3 regions of the Microbacterium sp. ZKA21 genome follow, and region 2 is predicted to be linked to each of the others. Evidence: predicted binding sites of a transcription regulator. Region 2 holds the regulator's gene; each other region holds the start of a gene.
What was found. Region 2 encodes LexA, which represses DNA repair genes until DNA is damaged. Its sites were predicted from a motif close to TCGAACANNTGTTCGA; they were not measured.
Positions count from the first base shown of each region.

Region 1 (10,184 bases), 150 kb from region 2:
AGGGCGGCCGCCATCGCCGTCTCCGGTCCGCGACCGCGCTCCGGTCGGGCGATCGAACGCGCGACGCTGTCGCGGGCGCGGTCGGCCAGCTCGTCCTGAAGACGGGAGAGGTTCCGGGCCGAACCCGCCACACGGCCCCGCTCGTCGACGGCGCGGAAGTTCATCCGCAGATGCCCAGGCACGCGTTCCTCGTCGAAGTCGGATGCCGTGACGGGCTGATTCGCGAGCGGCTGGATCAGCTTCGCCAGCGATTCCTTGAGCGTCACGGGCGGCAGGCCGCTGTGATGCTCCGGAGCGTCGGCGGCGATCTCCGCCCCGAACTTCTCGGCCCAGTCGGCTGCGGGTACGACGTGCCGGCGGATGACCTTGGGGAGCGCGCGCAGCAGGGCGGTCACGAGCTCGGCGCGGAGCCCCGGCACCTGCCAGTCGAAGCCGCGGTCCTCGACCTGGGCGAGCAGCGCCAGCGGGATGACCACGCTCACGCCGTCGTCCGGTGCGCCCGGCTCGAAGCGGTAGGCGAGGCCGAGCACCTGGTCGCCTTGCATCCAGCGGGTCGGGAACTCGCTCTGATCGGCGCGGTCGTCGTCGTCGAGAAGGTCCTTCTCGCGCATCACGAGCAGCTTCGGCGTCTTCTGCAGCGCCTCGCGCCACCAGCGCTCGAAGGAGCGGACGTCGAAGACATCGGCCGGGATGCGCTCGTCGTAGAAGCGGAAGACGGCTTCATCACCCGCGAGGATGTCGCGGCGCCGTTCGCGCTCTTCGAGCTTCTCGAGGCGCTTGCGCAGCTCGCGGTTGCTGCGCCAGAACGCGCTCACGCGCTTGTCGATCCGGCTCGGGTCCCATTCGCCCTCGACGAGCGCGTGTCGCAGGAACAGCTCGCGGGCCGCCGGGCGATCGATGCGCGCGAACTGCACGCGGCGGCGGGGGATGATCTCGACGCCGAAGAGGATCACCTTCTCGAAGGCGACAGCGGCGCCGGCATCCTTCGACCAGTGCGGCTCCGAGACCTGGCGCTTGGCGAGGTCTCCGGCGAGTGCCTCGGCCCACGCCGGGTCGATCGCGGCCGCTGTGCGGGCGAACATGCGAGACGTCTCCACGATCTCGGCCGCCATGACCGCGCTCGGGCTCTTCTTGCGCAGGGCCGAGCCGGGGAAGATCGAGAAGCGGATGCCGCGGGCGCCGCGGTACTCGGTGACCCGGCGTCTGGCATCCTTCGGCGGTGTCTTGTTCGTCCCCTTCGCGGCGGCCGTGCGCTCGTCCAGGATGCCGATCTGCGACAGCAGCCCGGACAGCAGCGCCCGGTGGATCGCGTCGCCTCGTTCGCCCCATGAGGACGGCGAGGCCGACATCACACCCCGTTCGCCCCGCGCAGACGGCGCAGCCGACCGCATCGGAACGCGTTCCTCGTCGCGACCGCGTTTCGACTCGCTCCGCTCGCTCGACGAACGAGACGGGACCAGCGAACGCAGCTGGCGGTGCACATCGAACCATTCCCGCACGCGTACATAGTTCAGGTGCTCGGCGCGGCACATCCGCCGGAATGCGCTCGATCCCAGCTCTCGCTGCTGCTCGCGCAGGTGGTTCCAGAGGTTGAGGATCGAGAGGAAGTCGCTGGTCGGGTCGGCGAAGCGTGCGTGCGCGCGGTCGGCTTCGTCGCGCATGCCCTGTGGGGCATCCTGCGATGGGCGTTCCCGGACGTCCTGGATCGAGAGTCCGGCGACGATGGCCAGCACGTCCGGGACGACGCCGGTCTTCGCCGCCTCCACGAGCATGCGGGCGAAGCGCGGGTCGATCGGTATCCGGGAGATGTCGCGACCGATGCGGGTGAGACGCGGCGTCTCGCCGGACAGCGTGATCGCTCCGAGCTCGGTCAGCAGATCGAACGCCGCCTTGATGCCTCGCGAGTCCGGGGGAGTGAGGAACGGAAAGGCCTGGATGTCGCCGAAGCCGAGCGAGAGCATCTGCAGCACGACCGCCGCGAGCGAGGTGCGCAGGATCTCGGGTTCGGTGTACTCCGGCCGTCCTGCGAAGTCCTCCTCCGAGTAGAGCCGGATCGCGATGCCGTCGCTCGTGCGCCCCGCGCGTCCGGACCGCTGGTTCGCCGAGGCCTGCGAGATCGCCTCGATCGGCAGACGCTGCACCTTCGAGCGGTGGCTGTAGCGCGAGATGCGCGCCGTGCCGACGTCGATGACGTACTTGATCCCCGGGACCGTGAGGCTCGTCTCGGCGACGTTCGTGGCGAGGACGACGCGGCGGCGCACACCGGCGACGCGGCTGCGTTCGAACACACGGTGCTGCTCGGCGGCGGACAGCCGCCCGTACAGCGGCAGGACCTCGGTGGGGGAGCGGTCCTTCGCATACGCGGCGCGCACGGCATCCGCGGCATCCCGGATCTCCGCCTCGCCGGGGAGGAACACGAGAACGTCGCCGGCGGCCTCGCGATCGAGTTCGCGCAGGGCCGTGACGATCGCGGAGACCTCGTCGTCCGGCTCGGAATTCCGAGGTGTCGGCTTCCGGCCGGCCGGATCGGTTCGATTCGGAGTCGCTCCGGCCGCCTCGGCAGGAGTCGGGGATTCATCGACGAGCGGGCGGTACCGGATCTCGACCGGGAACGTCCGCCCCGACACCTCGATCACAGGCGCAGGTGTGCCCTCGGCATCCGCGAAGTGCCGGGCGAAGCTCTCCGGATCGATCGTCGCCGAGGTGATGATCACCTTCAGATCCGGACGCTCAGGCAGGATGCGGGTGAGATAGCCGAGCAGGAAGTCGACGTTCAGCGACCGCTCGTGCGCCTCGTCGATGATGATCGTGTCGTAGCGGCGCAGCAGACGGTCGCGATGGATCTCGTTCAGCAGTATGCCGTCGGTCATCAGAGCGATCTGCGTGGCGTCCGAGACCTGATCCGTGAAGCGGACCTTATAGCCGACGAGCCCTCCGAGCTCGACCTGCAGCTCCTCCGCCACGCGCTCCGCGATCGTGCGGGCGGCGAGGCGTCGCGGCTGCGTGTGCGCGATCTTCGTGCGACCGAGTTCGAGGCAGATCTTGGGCAGCTGGGTCGTCTTGCCCGATCCGGTGGCGCCTGCCACGATGACGACCTGATTCGCGCGGATCGCGCCGGCGATCTCGTCCCTGGCCGCGCTGACGGGCAGCTCGGCGGGGTACGTGATCACGGGGGAGGACATAGCCCTCCATCGTACGACGTGGAGAGCGTCACTGGCCTCGATTCTCTTGACTTGCAAAGAAGTTTGCGTTACAAAGTTGATGTGAGCGAGCAGCGGACGATCTCTGGATGGGCCATCGGCCTGCCTCTGCTGCGCGTCGCGTCGGTGGCCGCGGCATCCGCACTCGCCTGGCTCGTGATCAGCGCGGTCGACCCCGGCGTCGCGTTTCCGCCGCCCGCGGTCATCGCCGTGATCGCCATGCTGCCGGTGAACATCGTGTGCCTGATTCTCGTGGCCCGGCTGCTGCGCAGGGACGGTCGAACGCTGCGCGAGGTGCTCGGCTACGAGCCTCGTCGCATCGGCAGAGACGTGCTCTGGGGACTGCTCTGGGTCGCCGTGATGTATCTGCCGTTCGCCGGAGCGATCATCCTCGTGGTCTGGCTGCAGCACGGAAACCAGGTGTTCGTGGCCATGGAGACCGTGTTCTTCGATCCTTCGAGCATCCCGTCGCTCGATCCGGTCTTCTGGTCCGTCATCGCAGTCGTCGCGGTGCTCACGTTCGCCCCGCTGAACGCTCCGGTCGAGGAGCTCGTCTACCGCGGCTATTCCCAGGGGATGCTGTCGCGACGAGTGCCGACGGCCTTCGCGATCGTCGTCTCCGCGGCGATCTTCGCCGTTCAGCACGTCTGGTACGCCCCGAGCCCCGACGCCGTGGTCGCCTTCGTCTGCGCATTCTTCGTGTGGGGCGTGGGATCCGGAGTCATCTACCGGCTCCAGGGGCGGTTGATGCCGCTCGTGTTCGCGCACGGTCTGGTCAATCTGGGCTTCACCCTGCCCGCTCTCGCGATCCCCTTCCTCCTCACGTAGAACGGAGCCTGACATGACTGATCACGACCCGACGCTGGATCCGGCCGAGATGCTCGCGCTCGCGCGCGATCAGCAGCGCAGCGTCAGCGGTCGGATGGGTGTCTTCGTGCCGTACATCCTGCTCGCGTGGGGGATCGCCTGGTCGGGCGGCTTCCTCGCGCTCTGGCTCGAGGCGGGGCCGGCATCTCTGCCGATGGTCGTCGCCGGACCGCTGTGCATCCTGCTGTTCGTCGCTGCGGGCGCGGTGTCCGTCATCCTCGGCATCCGCTCGAGCCGGGGCGTGCGCACTGGGAAGGATGCGGCGTTCGTCGGCATCGTCTACGGGCAGGCCTGGTGGATCGGCGGGCTCGCCATATTCGCCATCGCGCAGGCCATGGTCGCGAACGGCATGGATGACGCGCTGCTCGGCATCCTCTACCCGTCGGCCTATGTGTTCTTCGCGGGACTCATGTACTTCCTGGGAGGGGCGCTGTGGCGTGCCGTGCCGATGGTCTTCCTCGGTGCGTGGGCGATCCTCGTGAGCGCCGTCGCACCGTTCGCGGGCGCTCCGACGCACTTCCTGGTGTTCGCCATCGCCGGAGGCGGGGGGTTCCTCGCCGGGGCGGTCTGGACCTTCGTGTGGACGGCGCGCGCGCGCCATCGGGTCGGCGGCGGGGGTGCCGCATGACCGAGCTCGACCCTGTCATCCATGCCGCGGCGCGTCTGCGGATCACCGCGGCGCTCGCGACGCTGGCCGCGGACGAGAGCGTCACGTTCCCTCGGTTGCAGGAGCTGCTCGACATGACGGCGGGCAACCTGTCGACGCACCTGCGCAAGCTGGAGGACGCCGGGTACGTCGTCGTGGAGAAAGCGCATCGCGGTCGCACCCCCGTCACCTACGTCGCGCTCTCCGTTCGCGGCCGGCGGGCGTTCGAGGACTACACGACCGCTTTGCGCGACGTGCTCGACGGCGCATCCTGATGCGATCCCTGCCGTGTCCGCCCGATCGGTTCTAGGGTTGATCCCATGACGATTCCCACGCTCTCCCTCAACGACGGACACTCGATCCCCCAGCTCGGCTACGGCGTCTTCAAGGTCGACCCGGCCGACACCGAGCGTGCTGTCTCCGAAGCTCTCGAAGTCGGCTACCGCCACATCGACACCGCCGCGATCTACGGCAACGAGGAGGGAGTCGGTGCGGCGATCGCGTCCAGCGGCATCCCGCGCGATGAGCTGTTCATCACCACGAAGCTCTGGAACGACCGCCACGACGGCGAGGAGCCGCACGCCGCGATCGCCCAGAGCCTCGAGAAGCTCGGCCTCGATCGCGTCGATCTGTACCTCGTGCACTGGCCGACCCCGGCCAAGGAGAACTACGTCAACGCCTGGCAGAAGCTCATCGAGATCCGTCAGCAGGGGCTCGCCCGCTCCATCGGCGTCTCGAACTTCCTCGTGCCGCATCTCGAGCGCATCGTCGCCGAGACCCAGGTCATCCCGGCGGTCGACCAGATCGAACTGCACCCGGCCTACCAGCAGCGCGAAGTGACGACGTGGGCGAGCGAACACGGCATCCGCATCGAGTCGTGGGGTCCGCTCGGGCAGGGCAAGTACGACCTGTTCGGCACGCAGGCCGTCACCGAGGCGGCAACCGCGCACGGCAAGTCTCCGGCCCAGGTGGTGCTGCGCTGGCACCTGCAGAAGGACTTCATCGTGTTCCCGAAGTCGGTGCACCCCGAGCGGCTCCGCGAGAACATCGACGTCTTCGACTTCACCCTGTCGGATGCCGAAGTGGACGCGATCGACGCTCTCGACCCGCTGGATGGAACGGGCCGCGTGGGCACGCACCCGAACGAGTTCAACTGAGTCATCTCACGTCACATGACGCCCCGTGTCGCCTGGTGCGCCACGGGGCGTCATCGCGAGTACCGTCCTCAGACATGACAGCTCCCTACCGCATCGTGGCCGTTTCCGGTTCGCTCCACGAGCCCAGCAAGACGACCGCCCTCGTCCGTGCGATCGCGGATGCCGTCGCCGAGCGCGCACCAGCCGAAGTCACGATCATCGAACTCACGGCGATCGGCCCGGCGCTCGCCGGCGCACTGCGCCGCGACGATCTGTCCCCCGATGTGGAGGCGCAACTGGTCGCCATCGAGCAGGCCGATCTGCTCATCGTCGGAAGCCCGGTGTACCGGGCATCCTTCACGGGGCTGTTCAAGCACCTCTTCGATTTCATCGGCCAGTACGACCTGGTCGGCAAACCCGTGCTGCTCGCCGCGACGGGCGGCGGCGAGCGGCACGCTCTCATCATCGAGCATCAGCTGCGACCGCTGTTCGCGTTCTTCCAGTCGCTCACGCTGCCGATCGGCGTTTACGCGAGCGACACCGACTTCGATCGGTACACGATCACCTCGGAGATCCTGCAGAACCGCATCGCGCTCGCCGCCGACCGGGCTCTGCCGCTGGTCGGCTATGCCGCGACGCGGTCGGTCGAGGTGCTCGCCGGCTGACGCGCGCCGCGATCGGGCACGACCTGTCCCCGAGACCCGTCGTGTCTGCGAAGCCCGCCGTCGCAATCCCGCGGATACCGAGAGCTCTCGCCGACACGGAGAGGTTTCGAACCGCTGAGGCTGTGCGCCGGGCGCGACTTCCCGCAGCGGCGTACCGTGGCATCATGACGAACCGGCTCGCCGACACATTGAGCCCGTACCTGCGCGCGCACGCCGAGAACCCCGTCGACTGGTACCCGTGGGGGACGGAGGCGTTCGAGGAGGCCCGCCGCCGCGGGGTGCCGCTGCTGATCTCGATCGGATACTCCACGTGCCACTGGTGCCATGTCATGGCCAGGGAATCCTTCTCGGATCCGGAGATCGCGGCCACGATGAACCGCGACTTCGTGAACGTCAAGGTCGATCGCGAGGAGCATCCGGACGTCGACGGGGCGTACATGGCCGCGGCATCCGCCTTCACCCAGAATCTGGGCTGGCCGCTGACGGTGTTCGCGACGGGCGACGGGCACACGTTCTACGCCGGGACCTACTGGCCGCCGCAGGCGCGGGGCCAACTGCCGGCGTACCGTGACGTGCTCGCCGCCGTGCAGGAGGCCTGGACGGTGCGGCACGACAGAGTGGTGGAGTCGGCGGATGCCGTCGCGCACGCGCTCGCCGAAGCATCCGCCTCGGTGCCGAGCGACCTCCCGACGGCACAGGACCTGGCCGAGGCGGCACGGTCGATCGCCGCGCAGGAGGATCGTGCGTACGGCGGGTTCGGCGGGGCGCCCAAGTTCCCGGTCGCGACGACGCTGGTCTACCTGCAGTCCCCGGTCGTGCAGGCCGAGGCGTCGGATGCCGCGGCATCCGCTTCGCGCGCGCTGGAGGCGATGGCTGCTTCCGCCCTGCGCGATGCCGACGGCGGGTTCTTCCGGTATGCGACCCAGCGGGATTGGTCGGTTCCGCACTACGAGCGGATGCTGACCGACAACGCCCAGTTGCTGGACGTCGCCGTGCGCGCGGGCGATGAGGAGACCGCGCGCGGAGTCTCATCGTTCCTGCTCGACACGCTCCGCCGCGACGGCGGAGGGTTCGGTGCGGCACAGGATTCGGAATCGTGGATCGACGGCGAGCGCAGCGAGGGCGGCTACTACCTGCGCGGCCGTGGGGAGCGCGCCGAGCTCGAGCCGCCGGCGGTCGACGGCAAGGTCATCACGGGCTGGAACGGCCTGGCGATCGGTGCGCTCGCGCGTGCGGGCGCGGCGCTGGGGGAACAGGCGTGGGTGGATGCCGCGGTCGGCGCAGCGTCTTTCGTGCTGGTGACGAACCGTGGTGACGACGGTCGACTCGTGCGCCTGTCGCTGGAAGGCTCGGCATCGCGCGCCGTGGCCACGGCCGCTGATCTCGGGCTGCTGGCGGACGGACTCCTCTCGCTGGCAGTGGCGACCGGCGATGCCACGTGGGCGGTGACGGCGCTGTCGCTCCTCGACGGCATCCTGACAGAGGGTGCGGACATCGACCCGGTGCTGACCGCGCAGGGCATCGCGGCAGCTCCGGACCAGACCGATGGAGACCTGCCGTCCGGCGTCTCGGCCGTCGCGCAGGCGGCGCTGGCGGCATGGCGCCTCGGAGCGGGCGAGCGGTACCGCGCGGCGGCCGAAGCGCGGGTGCGGGATCAGGGGGAGGCGGCTCTTCGGCATCCGTTCGGGCGCGGCAGCCTGCTGCGGGTCGCGGCCGGGCTCGCCGAGTCGCCGCGTCAATTGGTGGTTGTGACGTCGGATCCGACGTCTGCGTTGGCCGCCGCTGCGCGCCGAGTGGATGCCGACGTGATCGCCGTGGTCACCCCGGCGCAGGCGCAGGCGTTCGAGGATGCCGGGTTCGAGCTGTTCGCGGGCAAGGCCGCGGAAGAAGATGTCGCCTACGACTGCCGGGCGTTCGTGTGCCGGCTGCCGACGTCGGATCCTTCCGCGATCCCGCAGGTGCGCTGACCCCGCCTCTCGTTCGCTGAGCGAGTGGAGTGAGTCGAAACGGGGTCACGACACAGCCCGTGACCGCCCCTGCCGTTCACTCTGAAACTGGGTTCAACCTGAGATTGAAGGTTTCATGAGAACATGCGTTCGAATGTCGGTGCCCCCAGGTTGAATGATGGGTATGAACAGCATCGTCGCTCGTCTGGAGGAAACGGAGGCCCGCGTCGCCTCCGTGCTGGACGATGCGTTCACCGGCGAGCAGATTCCGGACCTGTCCGATGACGACGTGGTGCGTCTGCTGGCTGTGGCAGGCCGGATTCAGCGGAGACTGGACGCGGTCGTCGTCGAGGCGGCAGTGCAGGTGCGCGGTCGATCCGAGGGACTCCGTGAGGAACGACTCACCACGCGGTACGGATGCGCGAAGCCGCTCGATCTGGTGCAGGTGCTTCTCGGCACGGATCGCCATGGTGCAAGCCGGGTCGTGAAGGCGGCAGGACTGAATGCGCGCTATCGCCGCATCACCGATGGTGAGTTCCAGCCGGCGCGGTTCCCCGCCCTGCGGCGGGCGATGCTCGCGGGAGAGTTGTCATTGGCGGGGGTGCTGGCCGCCACCGGGCCGTTGGAAAAGGCGGCCAAGCGGATCAGCGACGACGATCGTCGACGGGCGGATATCCATCTCGCGGCACTCGCATCCGGCCGAGAGCTCGACGACCCCGACTTCGAGGCCACGGAGGTCGAAGTGGACGGCGCGCAGCGCCCATCGGCCTCACCTGAAGAGCTGGGCGTGTACGCGCAGGTCATCGTGGCGTATCTCGACCCGGACGGGGCGGAGCCATCTGCAGAAGAGGACGCGCGGGGGCGGTTCCTGACGATCGGTGCGTTGAAGAACGGAGTGCATCCGGTCCGGGGTGCGTTGCTGCCCGAAGCCGCCGGACAACTGAAGCTGTTGATGGACAGCATCCTCAACCCTCGCAACGACGGGCCGACCGACCCGACGGCGGCGGGGGACGCGCCCGACACTGAAGTGGGCCGAGACGCCGGAGTCCGATTCGAGCCGTCCGGCGATGATGATCTCTCGTTCGACCACGCGCCCGAGGATCCCACGCTGGTAGATGGACGTACCCGGCCGCAGCGCCTGCACGACGCACTGGCGATGATCCTGGCGGCCGCGGCCGCGTCGGGCGGGTTTCCGCAGGTCGGCGGCGCGGCGCCGACGCTGGTCGTGACCGCGACCGCCGAAGATCTGACCCGGGGTGCGGGGTGGGCCACCATCCTGAGCACCGGAGATCCGATTCCGGTGTCCTCAGCGGCGCAGACCGGATGCGCGGGCGGGATCCAGCGTGTGCTGTTCGACGATCACGGACGGATCGTCTCGATCGGGACCAGCAACCGCATCTTCAACGCACTGCAGCGTCGGGCGATCACCGTCCGCGATGGCGGGTGCGTGATCCCCGGGTGCACCGTCCCGGCTGACTGGTGTGAAATCCACCACGTGCAGGAATGGGCCGACGGAGGGCCCACCCATACCGACAACGGCGTGCTGCTGTGTTGGTGGCATCACCGCACTCTGCATCTGACCGAGTGGGTCATCCGGATGAACCGAGGCGTTCCCGAAGTCCGCGGCCCTGCCTGGTGGGATCCCCATCAGAGCTGGCATCGCGCCCGTTCGCCCCACCTCGCCATTCCTCCGCGACGACGAAAGCGCACGCCGGCCTGACGGG
Region 1 is NZ_JBNPVV010000004.1:174,561-184,744, forward strand. Features, by position in the region: gene hrpA (ATP-dependent RNA helicase HrpA) at 1-3,182, opposite strand, end outside; gene M2317_RS10365 (CPBP family intramembrane glutamic endopeptidase) at 3,264-4,028, shown strand; gene M2317_RS10370 (hypothetical protein) at 4,042-4,695, shown strand; gene M2317_RS10375 (transcriptional regulator) at 4,692-4,988, shown strand; gene M2317_RS10380 (aldo/keto reductase) at 5,034-5,870, shown strand; gene msuE (FMN reductase) at 5,945-6,514, shown strand; gene M2317_RS10390 (thioredoxin domain-containing protein) at 6,679-8,481, shown strand; gene M2317_RS10395 (DUF222 domain-containing protein) at 8,645-10,180, shown strand.
Region 1: M2317_RS10395 (DUF222 domain-containing protein) is a predicted target of LexA. The motif match lies at 8,599-8,614, and genes of this name have one in related genera.

Region 2 (10,184 bases):
GCGACCGCGCGCCGCTGGAGATGACCAAATGGTTCGACTCCAACTACCACTACCTCGTGCCCGAGATCGGTCCGGAGACGTCGTTCTCGCTCTCCAGCGACCGCCTCGTCCGCGAGGTCGTCGAGGCCGCCGCTGCCGGATTCGTGACGCGTCCTGCCATCGTCGGGCCGGTCACGCTCCTCGCCCTGGCCAAGGCCTCGGATGACGCGCCGGAGGGCTTCGACCCGCTGTCCCGCCTCGAGGACGTGCTCCCGGTCTACGTCGACCTGCTCGCGCGTCTGCGGGCCGCCGGTGCCGCCTGGGTACAGATCGACGAGCCCGCCCTGGTCAGCGAGTCGCTGCCGGCGTCGACCGCGCAGCTCACCGCTGCCGCGGAGCGCGCGCTCGCCGTGCTCGGCGGGGCATCCGAGCGTCCCGCGATCCTCGTCGCTGCTCCCTACGCGTCGCTGGATGCCGCCTTCCCCGTGCTGTCCGCCGCACCGGTCGAGGCGATCGCCGTCGACCTGGTCCGCGGCTCCGTTCCCGCGGCCGCCGCAGGGCTTGCGGACAAGGTGCTCGTCGGCGGTGTGATCGACGGCCACAACATCTGGCGCGGCGACCTCGCAGCGGCGTTCGACCGGCTCGAAGCGCTGAAGGCGCTCGGTGCGGCAGGGATCGCGGCCTCGACCTCGACCTCGCTGCTGCATGTGCCGCATGACGTCACGGACGAGTACCAGCTCGACGGTCGTCTGGTCTCCTGGCTCGCCTTCGCCGACCAGAAGGTCGCGCAGGTGGTCACGCTGGCCCGCGGTCTCGCCGAAGGACGCGCGGCGATCCAGGACGAGCTGGACGCGGCATCCGCGGCTCTGGCGGACCGCCTGTCGGCACCAGGAGTCCGCGACGGCGGCGTGCGCGCCCGCACCCTGTCGGATGCCGACTTCTCGCGCGTCTCCTACGCGGAGCGCGAGGCGGCGCAGGAAGAGGCCCTCGGCCTCCCCGCGCTCCCGCTGACGACTATCGGTTCGTTCCCGCAGACCGGTGACATCCGCCGTGCGCGTGCGCGCTTCACGCGCGGCGAGATCACCGAGGCGGAGTACCAGGAGTTCCTGCGTGCGGAGATCGACAGCGTCGTGGCGTTGCAGGAGGACCTCGGCCTCGACGTCCTCGTGCACGGCGAGCCCGAGCGCAACGACATGGTGCAGTACTTCGCCGAGAACCTGGACGGATTCGCGGTCACGGAGAACGGCTGGGTGCAGTCGTACGGATCGCGCGCCACCCGCCCGTCGATCCTGTGGGGCGATGTGTCCCGTCCCGCGCCGATCACGGTGGACTGGTCGACCTACGCCCAGTCCCGCACGGCCAAGCACATGAAGGGCATGCTCACGGGACCCGTCACGATCCTCGCCTGGTCGTTCGTGCGCGACGACCAGCCGCTCGGCGAGACGGCCAACCAGGTCGCCCTCGCGCTGCGCGAGGAGATCACCGATCTCGAGAAGGCCGGCATCGAGATCATCCAGGTCGACGAGCCCGCGCTGCGCGAGCTGCTGCCGCTCAAGCAGGCGGACCAGGCCGCGTACCTGAAGTGGTCGGTGGACTCGTTCCGCCTCGCCACCGGCGGAGCGGTCGCGGCGACCCAGATCCACACCCACCTCTGCTACTCGGAGTTCGGCGTCGTGATCGACGCGATCCGGGCGCTGGATGCCGACGTCACGTCGATCGAGGCGGCACGCAGCCGGATGGACGTCGTGGACGACATCGTCGATTCCGGTTTCGACCACGGCATCGGGCCGGGTGTCTACGACATCCACTCGCCGCGCGTTCCCTCCACGGACGAGATCGAGGCGCTGCTGCGCCGTGCGGCGGCCGAGATCCCGAACCGTCAGCTGTGGGTCAACCCGGACTGCGGTCTGAAGACCCGCGGGTACGACGAGACGACCGAGTCGCTGCGCAACATCGTCGAGGCCACCCGCCGCGTCCGCGAGGACGTGTCAGTGGCGATCTGATCGCACCAGGACAGCAGAGCGGCCTCTCCCGATCGGGAGAGGCCGCTCTGCTGTCGAAGGGGATCAGACCGCGCGCAGCACCGCGACGACCTTGCCCAGCACGGTCGCGTCGTCGCCAGGGATCGGCTCGAACGCGGAGTTCCGCGGGAGCAGCCAGGTGTGGCCGTCACGGCGTCGGAAGGTCTTGACCGTGGCCTCGTCATCGAGCATGGCGGCGACGATCTCACCGTTCTCCGCCGTGTTCTGCGTGCGCACCACGACCCAGTCGCCGTCGCAGATGGCGGCATCGATCATCGACTCGCCGTTGACCTTGAGCATGAACAGCTCGCCCTTGCCCACGAGCTGGCGCGGCAGGGGGAAGATCTCCTCGACCTGCTGCTCTGCAGTGATCGGCACGCCGGCCGCGATCTGCCCGACGAGGGGCACGAGCGCTGCGTCGCCGACGGGGGGAGCCGTGTCCGCCGGGTTCTCGGTGCCGCTGCCCGGCAGATCGATCAGCACCTCCATGGCGCGCGTCTTGCCCGGGTCACGGCGCAGGTAGCCGCTGAGCTCGAGCTGGCCCAGCTGATGCGTGACGCTCGAGAGCGACTTCAGTCCGACGGCGTCGCCGATCTCGCGCATGCTCGGCGGATAGCCGTGCCGCGCGATCGACGTCTGGATGACTTCGAGGATCGCCATCTGCTTGGCGCTCAGGCTCTTGCGTCGACGAGTGCGCGGTGCCTCGGTGCCGGGGGCTGATGCGTCGCTCATGGCTGCTCCTTCGTTGACCGATCGGGTGTCCGGCATCGATGTCGGAGGCCCGTGGTGAGGTGTCGTTAGCGAAACCGTATCCGAGATTCCGCGTGCGGGGAAGATCTGTTCGAGCGTGTCGGAGGATTCGACGATCCGGTTTCGAAAAAGACTTGACAGTCATTCGAAATCGAAGATACATTCGGTACGTAGCTTCGCATCCCCCACTCCCGGCCGAGTGGGGAATGCGAACGCTACGCCAAAGTCTCCCGATCGGGAGAGGAAGTACGAGGAGCAGCGATCATGAGCAGCATCAGCGTCACCGCACCGTCCATCCGTCCGTCCGCGGCAGTCACCCGGCTGCGTCTGACGGCACGGGGTCGCCGCGTCCTGCTCGCCCTCGCCGCGCTTCCCCTGGCGGTCGGTCTCGCCTTCGCGGCGCTCAGCGGCGGATCCGCCTACGCCGGTGGTGAGGAAGTGACCTCGTCGTTCGAGACGGTCACCGTCATGCCCGGCGACACTCTCTGGTCGATCGCGGAGGAGATCGCGCCCGGTGCCGATCCGCGTGACGTGGTCGACGGCCTGCAGAAGCTGAACCTGCTCGAAGGCGGCACGCTGATGATCGGTGAAGAACTGGCGATCCCGGCGGCCTACGCGGGTTGAGACGCTTCGTCATATCGGCCTCGGGCGGTGGAGCCGTCTCGGTAGCATGGGGCGGGTGACCTCCCTCGATGACCTTCCTCTCCGCGATGATCTGCGCGGCCTCACCCCGTACGGCGCTCCGCAGGCGCCGCTTCCGGTCGCGCTGAACGTCAACGAGAACACGCACCCGATTCCGGATGCCGTCGCCAGTGACATCCTCGACGACATCGCGGTCGCTCTTCGCGACGTGAACCGCTACCCGGATCGCGAGTTCACGACGTTGCGCGAGAGCTTCGCGGACTACCTGGGCCACGGGCTGTCGGCGGATCGGATCTGGGCGGGCAACGGATCGAACGAGGTCCTGCAGCACATTGCGCAGGCCTTCGGCGGACCGGGGCGCACCGCCTTCGGTTTCGCCCCGACGTACTCGATGTATCCGCTCATCACGCAGGGCACCGGATCCACATGGATCGCAGGCAAGCGCGAGCCGGACTACACGGTGACGCCGGACGACGCCGCCGCACAGGTGGCGGCCGTCGAACCGGACATCGTCCTGCTGTGCTCGCCGAACAATCCGACCGGCACACCGCTCGGCCTCGATGTCGTCGAGGCGGTGTACGAAGCATCCCGTGGCATCGTCGTCGTCGACGAGGCCTATCAGGAGTTCGCCCCTCGCGATGAACCGTCAGCGCTGACGCTTCTGGAGGGTCGCCCGCGTCTGGCGATCTCGCGGACCATGAGCAAGGCGTTTGCGTTCGCGGGTGCACGTGTCGGCTATCTCGCGGCCGATCCGGCTTTCATCGACGCTCTGCGCCTCGTCCGGTTGCCGTATCACCTGAGCGCTCTCACCCAGGCCGCGGCGATCGCGGCATTGCGCAACGCCGACACCATGCTCGCGATGGTCGACGAGATCGTCGAGCAGCGTGATCGGATCACGGCGACGCTCGAAGCGCTGGGCTACGCGCCGCACGAATCCTGGTCGAACTTCGTCCTGTTCGGCGGGGTGGTGGATCCGAAGGCGACCTGGCAGGCGCTGTACGACCGGGGGGTTCTCGTACGGGATGTGGGCATCGCAGGGCACCTGCGCGTCACGGCAGGCACCGAGGCCGAGACGACGGCGTTCCTGGACGCGCTGGCATCGATAGAATCGGCCTCATGAGCCGCACCGCCAGCCGCACCCGCAGCACGTCCGAGTCGTCCGTCGAACTCGAGCTGAACCTGGACGGTTCCGGCATCAGCCACATCGATACGTCGGTGCCGTTCTTCGATCACATGCTGACCGCTTTCGCGAAGCACTCGCTGACGGACCTGACCGTGCGCGCGTCCGGCGACACCGGCATCGATGCGCACCACACCGTCGAGGACATCTCCATCGTGCTGGGTCAGGCGATCCGTGAGGCGCTGGGCGACAAGTCCGGCATCTCCCGCTACGGCGATGCGCTCGTCCCGCTGGACGAAGCGCTCGCTCAGGCCGTCGTCGACATCAGCGGTCGGCCGTATCTCGTGCACTCCGGCGAGCCCGCCGGCTTCGAGCACCACCTCATCGGCGGACACTTCACCGGCTCTCTCGTGCGCCACTCCTTCGAGGCGATCACGTTCAACGCCGGGCTCACCGTCCACGTGCGCGTGCTCGGCGGACGCGACCCGCACCACATCGCCGAGGCCGAGTACAAGGCCTTCGCGCGCGCCTTCCGCCAGGCCAAGGCGCTCGACCCGCTGGTCTCCGGCATCCCGTCCACCAAGGGCGCGCTGTGAGTCGTCCTCGCGTCGCCGTCTTCGATTACGAGTCCGGCAACGTCCACTCCGCAGTCAAGGCGCTGATCGCCGCTGGCGCGGATGCCGTGCTCACCGGAAACAGGGCCGAGGCGCTCGAGGCGGACGGCCTCGTCGTGCCCGGCGTCGGCGCGTTCGCGGCCGTGCGCGAGGCTCTTGCGGCCCACGGCGGTGACGAGATCATCGAGCGCCGCCTCGCCGGCGGTCGCCCTGTGCTCGGGATCTGCGTCGGAATGCAGGTGCTGTTCGAACACGGCGTCGAACGGGGCATCGACACCGAGGGCCTGGGGGAGTGGCCTGGTGCCGTCACCGAACTCGACGCGCCCGTTCTGCCGCACATGGGCTGGAACACGGTGACGCCGGACGAGGGCAGCGTGCTCTTTCGTGGTATCGAGGAGGAGCGCTTCTACTTCGTGCATTCCTTCGCCGCGCAGCACTGGGAACTCGACGTCATGCCGCCGTTCCCCGAGCCCGCGCTGACGTGGACGACGTACGGTTCGCCCTTCCTCGCCGCCGTGGAGAACGGGCCACTGTCCGCGACCCAGTTCCACCCGGAGAAGTCCGGCGAGGCCGGCATCCGGCTGCTGCGCAACTGGGTCGGAACGCTCTGAGCGGACGACGCGCACCGTCACGCGGGCGTCATCGTTTTGAACCGTGCCGCAGACGGGACTAGTCTCGTGTCTCGTGCCCGCGAACGGTGCACATTCATCCACCCGAGGACGACATGAACGACTTCGCGTCAACACCCAGCCTGACCCTTCTCCCGGCCGTCGATGTGGCCGGCGGCAAGGCGGTGCGTCTCACCCAGGGTGAGGCGGGCAGCGAGACCAGCTACGGCGACCCGCTGGATGCGGCGGCTGAATGGGTCGACCAGGGTGCCCAGTGGATCCACCTCGTCGACCTCGATGCCGCGTTCGGGCGCGGCTCGAACGCGAACATCCTCCGCAAGGTCATCAAGCAGTTCCGCAGCGTGAACGTGGAGCTCTCCGGCGGCATCCGCGATGACGCGAGTCTGGAGGCGGCGCTCGAGACCGGTGCTTCCCGCATCAACCTCGGCACGGCCGCTCTGGAGAACCCGGAATGGGCGGCCGACGTGATCAGCCGCTACGGCGAGGCGGTGGCCGTCGGGCTCGACGTCCGCGGCACGACGCTGGCAGCACGCGGCTGGACCGAAGAGGGCGGAAACCTCTGGGAAGTGCTCGACCGTCTGGAAGAGGCCGGCTGCAGCCGCTACGTCGTCACCGACGTGACCAAGGACGGCACGCTGCGCGGCCCGAACCTCGAACTGCTGCGCGAGGTCACCTCGCGCACCCCGAAGCCCGTCGTCGCCTCCGGCGGCATCTCGAGCCTCGATGACATCGCGGCTCTGCGCGAGCTCGTGCCGCTGGGTGTCGAGGGTGCGATCGTCGGCAAGGCTCTCTACGCCGGCGCGTTCACGCTGGCAGAGGCACTGGATGTCGCGGGAGACTGATTCCTGCGATCACCCGGACGCAGGCGATTCGGCCGGTGTTCCCTGGGCGGGGCGCAGCTTCGAGTCCAACCCGCACGCCGCGGACGACGGGTCAGCCGACCCGGCGCTGCTCGCTGCACTGCTGCGCTTCCGTGCGGGAGCCGGCAGTCAGGCCGAGGTCGTCGACGCGTTCCGTTCGGCGCGCGTCCTGATCCCGCTGATCGCCGAGAAGGGCGAGGAGGGCATCGCGCCCTCGGGGCTCGCGGTGGACAAGACGCAGGAGCTGTCGATCGTGACGGTCGCGGCCCCCGACGGACGACGTGTCCAGCCCGTGTTCTCCTCGGTCGATGCGATGCAGCGGTGGGATGCTTCGGCGCGGCCGATACCGGTCGAGGCCGTGCGCGCCGCTCTGGCGGCGTCAGCCGAAGACACGGATCTGATCGTGCTCGATCCGACGAGCGATACCGAGTTCGTGCTGCGCCGCCCGGCGGTGTGGGCCGTGGCGCAGGGGCATGCCTGGGAACCGAGCTTCCTCTCTCCCGAGGTCTATGCGGCGCTGCAGGAGAGCGTCGCGCACGAACTGGCCGTGATCGATGTCGCCGTGGCGCCGGGGGACCCCGACGCGCGGCTGCGCGGCCCAGAGCTCGTCGTCGTCCTCGAACTGGTCGACGGGTTGGAGCGCGAGGTCCTCGATGCCGTGCTCGCCCGCCTCGCGCAGCGCTGGGCCGCCGACGACCGCATCGCGGTCCTTGCGGATTCCCTGACGGTGAAGCTCCGCCGTTCCGCCTGAACCCGAGAAACCACTTTCCGCTCGAGAAACACCCGCAGACATGGTTTCTCGAGCCCGGATTGGTTTCTCGACTCCGCCCGCCTCCTCTCCTCATCCACCGGTTCAGCGACGAATGCGAGCGAGCAGCCGGAGTCAGCAGGGGCGTCGCGGGAGCTTCCTCCTCATCCACCAGTCAAGGACTCGCGAGGGCGCAGGTCCGGAGGGCGCAGGGGCGCCGACCGGAGCGAGCATCGGGAGGGGCCCGCGAAGCGGGAGGGTCCCCGCTCTGCGAGCGAAGGCGGCGCCCCGGAGCCCGCAGGACCGGAGCCCGTCGACCGGGTTACGTGACCGGCCCCGTCCACTTCTCGCCCGGCCCCTTGCCGATCGGGTCCGGGATGGCGGATGCCTCGCGGAACGCGAGCTGCAGCGACCGCAGTCCATCGCGCAGCGAGCGGGCGTGCATGTCGCTGATCTCCGGTGCCCCTGCGGTGATCAGGCCGGCCAGTGCGTTGATGAGCTTGCGCGCCTCGTCGAGGTCGAGCTGATTGTCCGGGTCGTCGGCCAGGCCGAGCTTCACGGCCGCCGCACTCATGAGGTGCACGGCCGTGGTGGTGATCACCTCGACCGCCGGAACGTCGGCGATATCGCGGGATGCGGCGGTCGCGGCATCCTCCTGCCGAGCCCACTCGTCGTGCCGGTGGTCGTCGCCTGATGCCTGAGTCGTCACTTCGCCTTGCCTTCTGTTAGACTGTGCCGGGCTCCGGAACGTTTTGTTCCGGTACGAAAGAGGATTCACTTCCCACCCGCGCTTGCCGTTCCAGGCTACCGGGTCTAGCACTCCGCCGGTTCCGTTCGAAAGATCGACCGGTAGACAGGGTGCCAGCCGGCGTCTGAATGCCGGTGGGTGGGAGACGATTCTGATTTCGCCCGGGATGCCGACAGCATCCTGGTGGCCGAAACCATCGTCTAAGGAGTTCCGCATCAGCGATCCCCGCACCAATGAGCGCATCCGCGTCCCCGAGGTCCGCCTCGTCGGTCCCGCGGGTGAGCAGATCGGCGTCGTCCGCATCGAGGCGGCGCTGCGCCTCGCGCAGGAAGCCGACCTCGACCTCGTCGAGGTTGCCCCCAACTCGAAGCCGCCCGTGGTCAAGATCATGGACTACGGCAAGTTCAAGTACGAGGCCGCCCAGAAGGCGAAGGAAGCTCGCCGCAACCAGGCGAACACGATCCTCAAGGAAGTCCGCTTCCGTCTGAAGATCGAGGCTCACGACTACACGACGAAGCTCAAGCGTGCCGAGGGCTTCCTGAAGGCCGGCGACAAGGTCAAGGCGATGATCCTGTTCCGTGGACGCGAGCAGTCGCGCCCCGAGCAGGGTGTGCGCCTGCTCCGCAAGTTCGCGGAGGATGTCGCCGAGTTCGGAACCGTCGAGTCGAACCCCACGATCGATGGACGCAACATGGTCATGGTCGTCGCTCCGCTGAAGAACAAGTCCGAGGCGAAGGCCGAGCAGAACGCCGTCCGCGACGCACAGCGCGCCGCGAACAAGCAGGCCGCCCGCGACGGCAAGACCACGGATGCCGTGGACGAGGCCGCCGCGGAGTAACGCCCGCCCCACAGACTCCCGCATTGCGCGGGTGAACACCGTCGCCTGAGAAGGCGCCATACGAAGGAAGAGAAGATGCCGAAGCAGAAGACCCACTCGGGTGCTAAGAAGCGCTTCAAGATCACCGGAAGCGGAAAGCTGAAGAAGCAGCAGGCCGGTATGCGCCACAACCTCGAGCACAAGTCGAGCCGTCGCACCCGCCGCCTCAACCAGGACCAGGTGCTGTCGAAGGCTGACACCAAGGTCGCGAAGAAGCTTCTCGGTCGCTGACGCGCCCGAACGCACGAACAGGAACACAGGAAAATGGCAAGAGTCAAGAGGGCGGTCAACGCCCACAAGAAGCGTCGCGTCATCCTCGAGCGCGCGTCCGGTTACCGCGGTCAGCGTTCGCGTCTGTACCGCAAGGCCAAGGAGCAGGTCACTCACTCCCTCGTCTACGCGTACCGTGACCGTCGCAAGCGCAAGGGCGACTTCCGTCGTCTGTGGATCCAGCGCATCAACGCTGCGGCCCGCCAGAACGGCATCACGTACAACCGCTTCATCCAGGGCCTCGGCCTCGCGGGTGTGCAGGTCGACCGTCGCATGCTCGCCGAGCTCGCGGTGAACGAGCCGGCCACGTTCGCCTCGCTCGTCGAGACGGCCAAGAAGGCTCTGCCTTCGGACGTGAACGCACCGAAGACGGCTGCGTAAGCATCCTCTCGGAAACGGGCGTCCTCCTTCGGGAGGGCGCCCGTTTCGTCGTTCCTACGCCGTGTGCGAGCGCGGACGTGTGGCACGCGAGATCACGACATCCACGATCATCGTGATCACGACCGCTGCCGCGTAGACGAGCAGATCCCGCTGATCGAATCCGGCACCGAGGACGAGCGCGGCCGGCGGGAAGACGGCCGCGGCCTCGCGGGGGATGCCGGTGAGCTGCAGGAACTCCACCAGGGCGCAGAGGATGAGCGCGAGCGCGCCGATCAGGCGCCGCGGGCTGCGCGGGGCGAGCAGGGCGAGCAGCAGATACAGGAGAACCGCGTAGAGCGCGTCGCCGACGATGTCTCCGGAATCACCCGACCCGTACCGGTGCACGAGGAGCCCCGCAGCGATCGTGAGGACGGCCGCCGTGCCTACGGCGATGCGCCGATGGGCGGGGGAGCGCGGGACGGCGGAGGGCACCAGGGCACACTAGCCCGCTGATCTGCGTGGACGCCGAGTGAACAGCGCTCCGCGATGCGCGCGGGAGCGGTCCC
Region 2 is NZ_JBNPVV010000004.1:325,247-335,430, forward strand. Features, by position in the region: gene metE (5-methyltetrahydropteroyltriglutamate--homocysteine S-methyltransferase) at 1-1,982, shown strand, start outside; gene lexA (transcriptional repressor LexA) at 2,046-2,732, opposite strand; gene M2317_RS11105 (LysM peptidoglycan-binding domain-containing protein) at 3,015-3,374, shown strand; gene M2317_RS11110 (histidinol-phosphate transaminase) at 3,421-4,512, shown strand; gene hisB (imidazoleglycerol-phosphate dehydratase HisB) at 4,509-5,108, shown strand; gene hisH (imidazole glycerol phosphate synthase subunit HisH) at 5,105-5,737, shown strand; gene priA (bifunctional 1-(5-phosphoribosyl)-5-((5-phosphoribosylamino)methylideneamino)imidazole-4-carboxamide isomerase/phosphoribosylanthranilate isomerase PriA) at 5,851-6,597, shown strand; gene M2317_RS11130 (SseB family protein) at 6,581-7,366, shown strand; gene M2317_RS11135 (DUF1844 domain-containing protein) at 7,686-8,072, opposite strand; gene infC (translation initiation factor IF-3) at 8,278-8,949, shown strand; gene rpmI (50S ribosomal protein L35) at 9,025-9,219, shown strand; gene rplT (50S ribosomal protein L20) at 9,253-9,639, shown strand; gene M2317_RS11155 (DUF2809 domain-containing protein) at 9,694-10,110, opposite strand.

Region 3 (10,184 bases), on a different contig from region 2:
GACGCCACCGACCTTCCGGTGATCCTGTACGACATCCCCGGCCGCACCGGTGTGCCGATCAAGTACGAGACGATCCTGCGTCTGGCGAAGCACCCGAACATCCTCGCGGTGAAGGACGCCAAGGGCGACTTCAGCGAGGTGAGCCGGGTGCTCAACCAGACCGACCTGATGTACTTCTCCGGCGATGACGCGAACGCGCTGCCGCACCTCTCGATCGGTGCCACCGGGCTCATCGGCGTGACGGCCAACATCACGGCGACGCCGTACCGCACCATCGTCGATGCCGTGAACCGCGGTGATCTCGCGGCGGCCACCGCCGAGCACAAGCGGCTCGAGCCGCTCGTCCGGGCAGTCATGACGCACGTGCCGGGCACGGTGTCGGCGAAGTACATCCTGCACGGGCTGGGACGCATCTCCAGCCCCCGCGTCCGCCTTCCCCTCGTGGGACCGGAGGAGTGGGAGGCCGCGCTCATCGAGGACGAGCTCGCTCTCGTCACCGACGTGCCAGGCGCCGACTTCTCCAACTTCCGCCCCGACCGCAACGCGGCCGCCGGCGGTGCGCTGCCGAAGGTGCACGGCACGACGCGCTGAGACATCACGGGCGCGGAGCGCGCCTGACGCACGACCGGGCGCGCGACGCGCCCGACAGAGGAGACAGCATGTCCATCCCGATCGCCGAAGCAGCACCTCTCGAGGAAGGGACCCTGCGCGTCACACCGCTCGGCGGTCTCGGCGAGATCGGCCGCAACATGACCATGTTCGAGATCGACGGCAAGATCCTGATCGTCGACTGCGGCGTGCTCTTCCCCGAGGAGCACCAGCCAGGCGTCGACCTGATCCTGCCCGACTTCGAGCCGATCCGCGATCGTCTCGACGACATCGTCGGTGTGGTCCTGACGCATGGTCACGAGGATCACATCGGCGCTGTTCCCTACCTGTTGCGCCTGAAGAACGACATCCCGCTGATCGGCTCCGGACTGACGCTCGCGCTCGTCGAGGCGAAGCTCAAGGAGCACAGGATCAAGGCCTTCACTCTCACGGTGAAGGAGGGCCAGCAGGAGCAGGTCGGCCCGTTCGACCTCGAGTTCGTCGCGGTCAACCATTCGATTCCGGATGCCCTGGCCGTCGTCGTCCGCACCACAGCGGGCCTCGTGCTCGCGACCGGTGACTTCAAGATGGATCAGCTCCCGCTGGACGGACGCATCACCGATCTCCGCGCCTTCGCGCGTCTGGGCGAGGAGGGCGTCGATCTCTTCCTGGTGGACTCCACGAATGCGGACGTCCCCGGCTTCACGCCGACGGAGCGCTCGATCGGTCCAGTGCTCGATCAGGTCATCGCCAAGGCGCCGCGACGCGTGATCGTCGCCAGCTTCTCGAGCCACGTGCACCGGGTGCAGCAGGTCATCGACGCCGCTCACGCGAACGGGCGCCGTGTCGCCTTCCTCGGCCGAAGCATGGTGCGCAACATGACGATCGCCGAGCAGCTCGGCTACCTGAGCGTTCCGGATGGCGTCCTGATCGACTACAAGAAGGCGCGCGATCTCCCAGACGATCAGATCGTCTTCATGTCCACGGGGTCCCAGGGCGAGCCGATGGCCGTGCTGAGCCGCATGGCGAACCTGGACCACGCGATCGAGGTGGGCGAAGGCGACACCGTGATCCTCGCCTCGAGCCTGATCCCGGGGAACGAGAACGCCGTCTACCGCGTGATCGACGGCCTCACGAGGCTGGGCGCCAACGTGGTGCACAAGGCGAACGCCAAGGTGCACGTGTCCGGCCACGCCGCCGCCGGCGAGCTGATCTACTGCTACAACATCCTCAAGCCCAAGAACGTGCTGCCCGTCCACGGCGAATACCGGCACCTGATCGCGAACGCGAAGCTCGCGCAGGACACCGGCATCCCCGAGGAGAATACGATCATCGCCTCGAACGGCACCATCATCGATCTCAAGGACGGCAACGCGCGCGTGGCCGGTCAGCTCGATCTCGGCTTCGTGTACGTCGACGGCTCGACGGTCGGCGAGATCACGGATGCCGATCTGAAGGATCGCCGGATCCTCGGCGAAGAGGGCTTCGTCTCGGTCATCGTGGTGGTGGATGCCGGAACGGGCCGCATCATCACAGGACCTGAGATCCACGCGCGGGGCATCGCGGAGGACGACGCCGTGTTCGACGACGTGGTTCCGAAGATCGTCGCCGCGCTCAAGGAGGCGTCGGGCAACGGGGTCCGCGATACGCACGCGCTCTCGCAGGTCGTCCGTCGCACGATCGGCCGCTGGGTCAATCAGAAGCTGCGTCGGCGTCCGATGATCGTCCCGCTCGTCATCGAGGCGTGACGAGGCGTGCGGCTCCGCATTCACGGCTGAGCGTCATCACGACGTAACAGGGTGCCACTACGCTCCTGTCATGTCGGACCCGCATCAGCTCCGCCCCGCCGTCCAGGCGGATGCCGCCTTCCTAGCCGACATGGTCGTCGAGGCGGCGAACTGGCGTGCCAGCAGCACGCGGCCGCGACATGAGGTGGTCGCGTCCGCAGAGCACCGCCGGTACATCGCGGGATGGATGCGCCCCGCGGATGCCGGATTCGTCGCGCTGGTGGACTCCGGCGTCCCGATCGGCGCGGCCTGGTATCGGATGCTGCCGCGGAGCGACCCCGGGTTCGGATACATCGGGACGGGCGTTCCCGAGCTCATCATCGGCGTCCGCCCGATCTGGCGGGGGCGCGGCGTCGGACGGACCCTTCTGCGCGCGCTCGTCGCGCATGCGGCGGCGCAGGGCCATCGCCGCATCAGCCTCAGCGTCGAACGCGACAACCACGCCGCATCGCTCTACCGCGGCGAGGGGTTCGTCGTGACGGAGAACGGGCTGCTCAGGCAGACGATGGTGCACCGGATCGGGTGAGCGCGATGCTCCGGGATCCCGCGGAAAGCCGCGTCACTGCGGGCAAACGTCTGACCCCCGCAATACCGTAGACCACATGGCCAGAAGCACCACGAAATCCGCGCGCGCGACCGAGAGCGCGTCAGCGCGCTCGAAGCAGCAGACGGGATCGCGGTCGTCAGCGAAGGCCGCCCCCGCCCCGAAGAAGTACATCGACGACGCCGACAAGCCGCCTCTCGTCGTCCGTGCATGGACCGGGCTCGCGCACGGCGTCGGCGGTCTGTTCCGCGCCTTCGGACCGGAGACGCTCGAGAAGGACGATCGCCGGGACGGGTTCCCCCTGTTCCTCGTGCTGCTCGCGGTCGCGGGTGCCGTGAACGAGTGGTTCTTCATCGGCAACGACGTCGCGGCGACCATCAGCGCTTACTCCGTCGGGGCGCTGGTTGGCCGCGTCGCGTTCGTGATGCCCGTCCTGCTGCTCCTCCTCGCGGGCTGGCTGTTCCGGCATCCGTCCTCCGTGCACGACAACGGGCGCATCGGAATCGGGTTCGGGCTCTTCGTGCTCTCGCTGGCCGGGTTCTGCCATGTGGCGGCCGGGCATGCGAACGCGGCGGGCGACCTGGTCCGCCCGCAGCCGCGGGAGGGGATGCCCGCGCTGAGCGAGGCCGGTGGCCTGGCGGGCTGGATGATCGGCGAGCCGTTGTCCTATCTGACGCCGATCGGCGCCTACATCGTGCTGAGTCTGCTCGCCGTGCTCAGCATCCTGATCCTCACCAAGACGCCGCCGAATCGCATCGGTCAGCGCCTCGGCGACCTGTACGCCTGGATGTTCGACGCCGAGCGCCCCGAGAAGGCGACCGTGGCGCAGCCGACGGTCGACGAGGCGGACAAGACCGACGATCCGGACGTGCTGCCCTGGTGGCGCCGGAACAAGACCGGGCGCGAAGAGGACCCCGACCAGTCCGCAGGATCCCAGGACCTCACCGAACTTCTTCCGACGCAGACGGCGCCGACGCGCGCGACACCCGCGTACGATCAGGCCGTCGTGGTCGCCGATCCGCAGGATGCCGCGACCGAGGTGCTCACGGACGTCGAGGCGCTGACCTCGATGCTGTCGGAGCAGCAGACGACAGCGCTCATGGACGACACCGGCGACACCGGAGAGCAGCCGGAACTGCCGGGCCTCGATGGATTCGGCACCGAGGGCTCCGGGGACCGCGGGCGTCAGGCCCCGGTGACGCCGTACCATCTGCCACCGGCCACAGTGCTGGCGGAGGGGCCGCCACCCGTCGTCCGCTCCGAAGCCACTGATCGCGTCATCGAGCAGATCACGAGCGTGCTGACGCAGTTCAAGGTCGACGCCAAGGTGACCGGCTTCTCTCGCGGGCCGACGGTGACGCAGTACGAGGTCGAGGTCGGTCACGGCGTCAAGGTCGAGAAGATCCTGCAGCTCAGCAACAACTTCGCCTACGCCGTCGCATCGAACGACGTGCGCATCCTGTCGCCGATCCCTGGCAAGAGCGCGATCGGCATCGAGATCCCGAATGCCGACAAGGAGATGGTGGCGCTCGGGGATGTGCTCCGTTCGCCGGCCGCGCAGAAGAGCACGCATCCGATGACGATCGGTGTCGGGAAGGACGTCGGCGGCAACATCGTCGTCGCGAACCTGGCCAAGATGCCACACCTTCTGGTCGCGGGTTCCACGGGCTCGGGAAAGTCGAGCTTCGTGAACTCGATGATCACGAGTCTGCTCATGCGTGCGAAGCCGGCGGACGTGCGGATGGTGCTCATCGACCCGAAGCGGGTGGAACTGACCAGCTATGCGGGCGTACCGCACCTGATCACGCCGATCATCACGAACCCCAAGAAGGCGGCCGAGGCGCTGCAGTGGGTCGTGAAGGAGATGGACATGCGGTACGACGACCTCGCGTCGTTCGGCTTCCGTCACATCGACGACTTCAACCGTGCGGTCCGTGCCGGGGAGGTCGAGGTGCCCGTCGGCAGCGAGCGTGTCCTCAAGCCGTACCCGTACCTGCTCGTGGTGGTCGACGAGCTCGCCGACCTCATGATGGTGGCGCCGCGCGACGTCGAGGATTCGATCGTCCGCATCACGCAGCTCGCCCGCGCATCCGGCATCCACCTGGTCCTGGCGACGCAGCGACCGAGCGTCGACGTGGTCACCGGCCTCATCAAGGCCAACGTGCCGTCCCGTCTCGCGTTCGCCGTCACCAGCGTCACGGACAGCCGCGTCATCCTGGACTCGCCCGGCGCCGACAAACTCATCGGTCAGGGCGACGCGCTGTTCTCGCCGATGGGGTCGTCCAAGCCGTTCCGTCTGCAGGGTGCGTGGGTCAACGAGAGCGAGATCGACGCGGTCGTCAAGCACGTGACGGCGCAGGCCAGGCCGGAGTACCGCCCCGATGTGGCCGAGGCCGTAGAGGGCAAGAAGAAGGAGATCGACGAGGACATCGGAGACGACCTCGAGCTGCTGCTCGCCGCCGCCGAGCTCGTCGTCTCGTCCCAGTTCGGCTCCACATCGATGCTGCAGCGCAAACTCCGAGTCGGCTTCGCCAAGGCAGGGCGCCTCATGGATCTGCTGGAGTCGCGCGAGATCGTCGGCCCCTCCGAGGGCTCCAAGGCACGCGACGTCCTGGTGACGGCCGAGCAGCTGCCCGAGGTGCTAGCGCACATCCGCGGCGATGATCCGCCCGCGCCTGCTGCATCGCCGGCAGCTCCGGCTCCGCAGGCCGTGGAGCACGATCCGGTCGAAGATCAGTTCCGCGACCTGCCAGTGGTGGAGGCCGAAGGCGATGAAGACGCCTGGGGTCTGACGGGCCGCGACTGATGGCCATCCCGCGTCAACTGCCGAACGCGATCACGATCGCCCGCATCCCGCTCGCGGTCGTCTTCTTCGTCTTGCTGCTGCTCGGCGGCGCTTACGGCTCCGATGATCTCGTGCTGCGGTGGATCGCCGGCATTCTCTTCGTCTTCGCGATCTCCACCGATTGGGTCGACGGGTATCTCGCACGTCGGTACGACATCGTCAGCGACTTCGGCAAGCTGTGGGACCCGATCGCCGACAAGCTGCTCACCGGGGCGGGCTTCGTGGGGCTGGCGATCCTCGGCGAGTGGCCGTGGTGGGTCGTCATCGTCATCCTCATCCGCGAATGGGGCATCACTGTGCACCGCTTCGTCGTGGCGAAGCAGCACATCGTCGCCGCGGCATGGATGGGCAAGGCGAAGACCGCTCTGCAGGGCGTGACCCTGAGCTGGTGGCTGCTTCCGCTGCACGTCTTCGTCGGCATGGACTGGTGGACGGGCATCGGAGTGGTGCTGATGTACGCGACGCTTCTGCTGACGGTGCTGAGCGGAATCGACTACGTCATCGCTCAGGTTCGGGGTGCTCGCACGGGAGGACGGTCGTGACCAGCGCTGCGGCGCTGGTGACGCTGCTGACCGATCGCGGGTGGACGCTGGGCCTCGCCGAATCGCTGACCGGGGGAGCGGTGAGCTCGGCGGTCGTGGCGGTTCCCGGTGCATCGGCCGTGCTCTGCGGAGCCGTGGTCGCCTACGCGACCCCCGTGAAGCACACGCTGCTCGGAGTCGACGCGGAACTGCTCGACGAGCACGGTCCCGTGCATCCGCGCGTGGCCGAGCAGATGGCCGAGGGCGTACGCGCGGCAGTCGCGGTCGACGGCCGGCCTGCGGACGTCGGCATCGCGACGACGGGCATCGCCGGTCCTGCCTCACCGGACGGTCAACCCGTCGGAACCGTGCACGTCGGGGTGGCGACACCGGTTGGAGTGCGGAGCGTCTCGTTCCGGTTCGGTGGCGATCGCGAGGAGATCCGCCGCCAGTCAGTGGATGCCGCGATCTCGGCGGCGCTTCGGATGCTGCAGGAATAGCGGGACCCGTTTCGCGGTTATCACTCATGTGCTGAATGCTCAGGATGACGTGCTCACAACCGAACCACAGCTTGAAACGCTAGTTTTTTCCACAGCCGGTCGGGTTAGACTGGCGATCCGCTCGACGTCGAATTCGACGACGGGGAACGAGAGGAGGTTCCGATGATTCTTGTACGCCAGGAGATCGGCGATGTGCTGAGGGACTTCCGCCTTCAGAAGGGGCGCACGCTCCGTCAGGTGGCCAGCAAGGCCTCCGTCGCACTCGGCTACCTCAGCGAGGTGGAGCGCGGTCAGAAGGAGGCCTCGAGCGAGATTCTCGCCTCGGTGGCAGAAGCGCTCGACGTACCCATCTCGACGATCATGCGGGAGGTCGGCGATCGCATCTCGGTCCTCGAGGGCCTGCAGGTGTTCCCGGATGTCGTTCCGGACGACCTCGTCGCGTCGATGGAATCCGAGCTCTCGCTGCACTGAGCCCGGCGACACCGTTTCGATGCGACGAAGTGAATTCCTCCGTGCCGTTGAGGCCGAATTCGGCGCGCGTTCGGCGTCGCTGATGAGCGATCTGGTGCTCGGATCGATCGGTTCCAGGACAGCTTCCGAAGCGCTTGCGGCCGGCGTCCCTCCCCGCGAGATCTGGCTCGCGCTGTGCGCGGAGACGGAAGTGCCGCTCGAGCGTCGTCATGGTGCCGGGCGTCTGGAACCGCGCGGACGTTGAGCGCTCAGCGCGACGTCGTCTGACGTATCGATCTTCGATCGCCGGATCGGCGTGTCGTCGAAGATCTGTTCGAGATGCGCGTATCGTTCTGCACAAGTGGTGATCGACCCCGTCTTCTCCACAGTCTGCGGATCTCTCCCGACGCGATGTCGGAGGCTCCGCATACCGTGAGGGACATGGCCGAAAGCCATACGCCTTGTCGGAGAGTCGACCCAGCCAGGGGAGGCCGCGACAGCCTACAGGCGGCAGCAGCGCGAGCAGAAGGAGCACACCATGCCATCACCCGCAGACCGCGAGAAGGCCCTCGAATCGGCCCTCGCCCAGATCGACCGCCAGTTCGGAAAGGGCTCGGTCATGCGGCTGGGCAGCGACGAGCGCGCCCCGGTCGAAGTCATCCCCACCGGCTCGATCGCGCTGGATGTCGCCCTCGGCGTCGGTGGACTGCCGCGCGGCCGCATCATCGAGATCTACGGCCCGGAGTCGTCGGGTAAGACGACACTGACGTTGCACGCGATCGCGAACGTCCAGCGCGCCGGAGGCATCGCCGCGTTCGTCGATGCCGAGCACGCACTCGACCCCGACTACGCCAAGAAGCTCGGCGTCGACATCGACGCGCTGCTGGTGTCTCAGCCCGACACGGGTGAGCAGGCGCTCGAGATCGCGGACATGCTCGTGCGCTCCGGTGCGATCGATCTCGTCGTGATCGACTCGGTCGCCGCTCTCGTGCCGCGTGCCGAGATCGAGGGCGAGATGGGCGACTCGCACGTCGGACTGCAGGCTCGTCTGATGTCGCAGGCGCTCCGCAAGCTCACCGGTGGCCTCAACCAGACCAACACCACGATGATCTTCATCAACCAGCTGCGCGAGAAGATCGGCGTCTTCTTCGGGTCTCCCGAGACCACGGCCGGTGGTAAGGCGCTGAAGTTCTACGCCTCGGTACGACTGGACATCCGTCGTATCGAGACGCTGAAGGACGGCACCGAGGCCGTGGGTAACCGCACCCGCGTCAAGGTCGTCAAGAACAAGATGGCGCCGCCGTTCAAGCAGGCGGAGTTCGACATCCTGTACGGCATCGGCATCTCGCGCGAAGGCAGCCTCATCGACTTCGGCGTGGAACACGGCATCGTGAAGAAGTCGGGCTCGTGGTACACCTACGACGGCGATCAGCTCGGTCAGGGTAAGGAGAACGCCCGCACGTTCCTCATCAACAACCCCGACATCGCGCGCACGATCGAGACGCAGATCAAGCAGAAGCTGGGCATCGGCGGTGCCGCTGCCGCTCCGGAGGCTGCGGACGAGCTCGCGCAGCGTCGTCCGGCCTGATGACCGGTGAGAACGGGGGCGAGGAGAACCTCGCCCCCGTGATCCCGCTCTTCGGTCGCCACGCGTCGGCAGAGGACGGGCCGTCTCCGTCACACACCGCAGCTGATCGCGCCGCGAGTTCGACATCGTCCGGGGAAGCGGCACCGGTCGTCGGTCGCGCAACCGGCGCCGATGCGTGGCATCCGACCTGGGCCGCCGGCGAAGACGCGGACGCCGGTACGCCGAGTGCGCATCACCCGGCGTACGGTGCGGAGGCTCGAAGGTCGCCGAAGCTCAGGGCATTGCGCCCTCATGAGACGTCTGCGCCCGAAGGCGACGATGTGGCCGACCCGGACGGCATCCGTGCACGAGCGGAGGAAGTGCTGGTGCGCAAGCTCCGTGCGCGCTCGCTTTCGATCTCGGAGGCGCGCGCCGTGCTGAAGGGATTCGAGCTGCAGGGGCAGCGCGTCGATGCAGCGCAGATCGATCATGTGATCGACGAGTTCTGTCGCCGCGGCTATCTCGACGACGCGATCCTGGCAGGACATCTGGTGACCTCTGGGGTGGAGCGGAAGGGTCAGGGGCGGATCGCGCTCAGCCGTGCCCTTGCTCAGCGCGGAATTCCCCGTGACGTGATCGATGCCGCACTCGATGAACTGCCGGATGATGACGCGGACCGTGCCCTCGAGTTCGCACGGACGAAGGCCCGATCCCTCGCCCGGCTCGACCACGAGACGGCGCTTCGGCGCCTGGTCGGCCAGCTGGCGCGACGCGGATACAACGGCGCGGTCGCGATGACCGCGGCCAAGACGGCCCTGGCGGAGGCGAGCTCCGGCGGGCCCGCGCCGGGCGTGCGCTTCGTCGACTCCGACTGAATCCGCCGAGCTCGGGGACGCACGATCGCTCGTAGAATGGACGGATCATGACTACTCCGCGCAGCGAACCGACGATCATCGCGCCCTCCTCTGCAGCCACCGGCGACGACGGCCGACAGCGCTCGTACGAGGTGCGCACGTTCGGGTGCCAGATGAACGTGCACGACTCGGAGCGTCTCTCCGGGTCGCTCGAGAGCGCCGGCTACGTCAAGGCCGCTTCGGGCGAAGAGGCCGACGTCGTGATCATCAACACGTGCGCCGTGCGCGACAATGCGGCGGGCAAGCTCTATGGCACGCTCGGGCACCTGAAGTCGATCAAGGACAAGCACGACGGTATGCAGATCGCCGTCGGCGGCTGCCTCGCCCAGATGGACAAGGATGTCGTGCAGCAGAAGGCGCCCTGGGTGGACGTCGTCTTCGGCACGCACAACATGGGTTCGCTTCCCGGTCTGCTCGAGCGCGCACGTCACAACGGCGATGCCGAGCTCGAGATCCTGGAGTCTCTTG
Region 3 is NZ_JBNPVV010000001.1:232,718-242,901, reverse strand. Features, by position in the region: gene dapA (4-hydroxy-tetrahydrodipicolinate synthase) at 1-591, shown strand, start outside; gene M2317_RS01290 (ribonuclease J) at 660-2,336, shown strand; gene M2317_RS01285 (N-acetyltransferase family protein) at 2,407-2,901, shown strand; gene M2317_RS01280 (DNA translocase FtsK) at 2,978-5,725, shown strand; gene pgsA (CDP-diacylglycerol--glycerol-3-phosphate 3-phosphatidyltransferase) at 5,725-6,306, shown strand; gene M2317_RS01270 (CinA family protein) at 6,303-6,785, shown strand; gene M2317_RS01265 (helix-turn-helix domain-containing protein) at 6,948-7,256, shown strand; gene M2317_RS01260 (DUF3046 domain-containing protein) at 7,276-7,500, shown strand; gene recA (recombinase RecA) at 7,774-8,823, shown strand; gene M2317_RS01250 (regulatory protein RecX) at 8,823-9,677, shown strand; gene miaB (tRNA (N6-isopentenyl adenosine(37)-C2)-methylthiotransferase MiaB) at 9,725-10,184, shown strand, end outside.
Region 3: recA (recombinase RecA) is a predicted target of LexA. The motif match lies at 7,558-7,573, and genes of this name have one in related genera.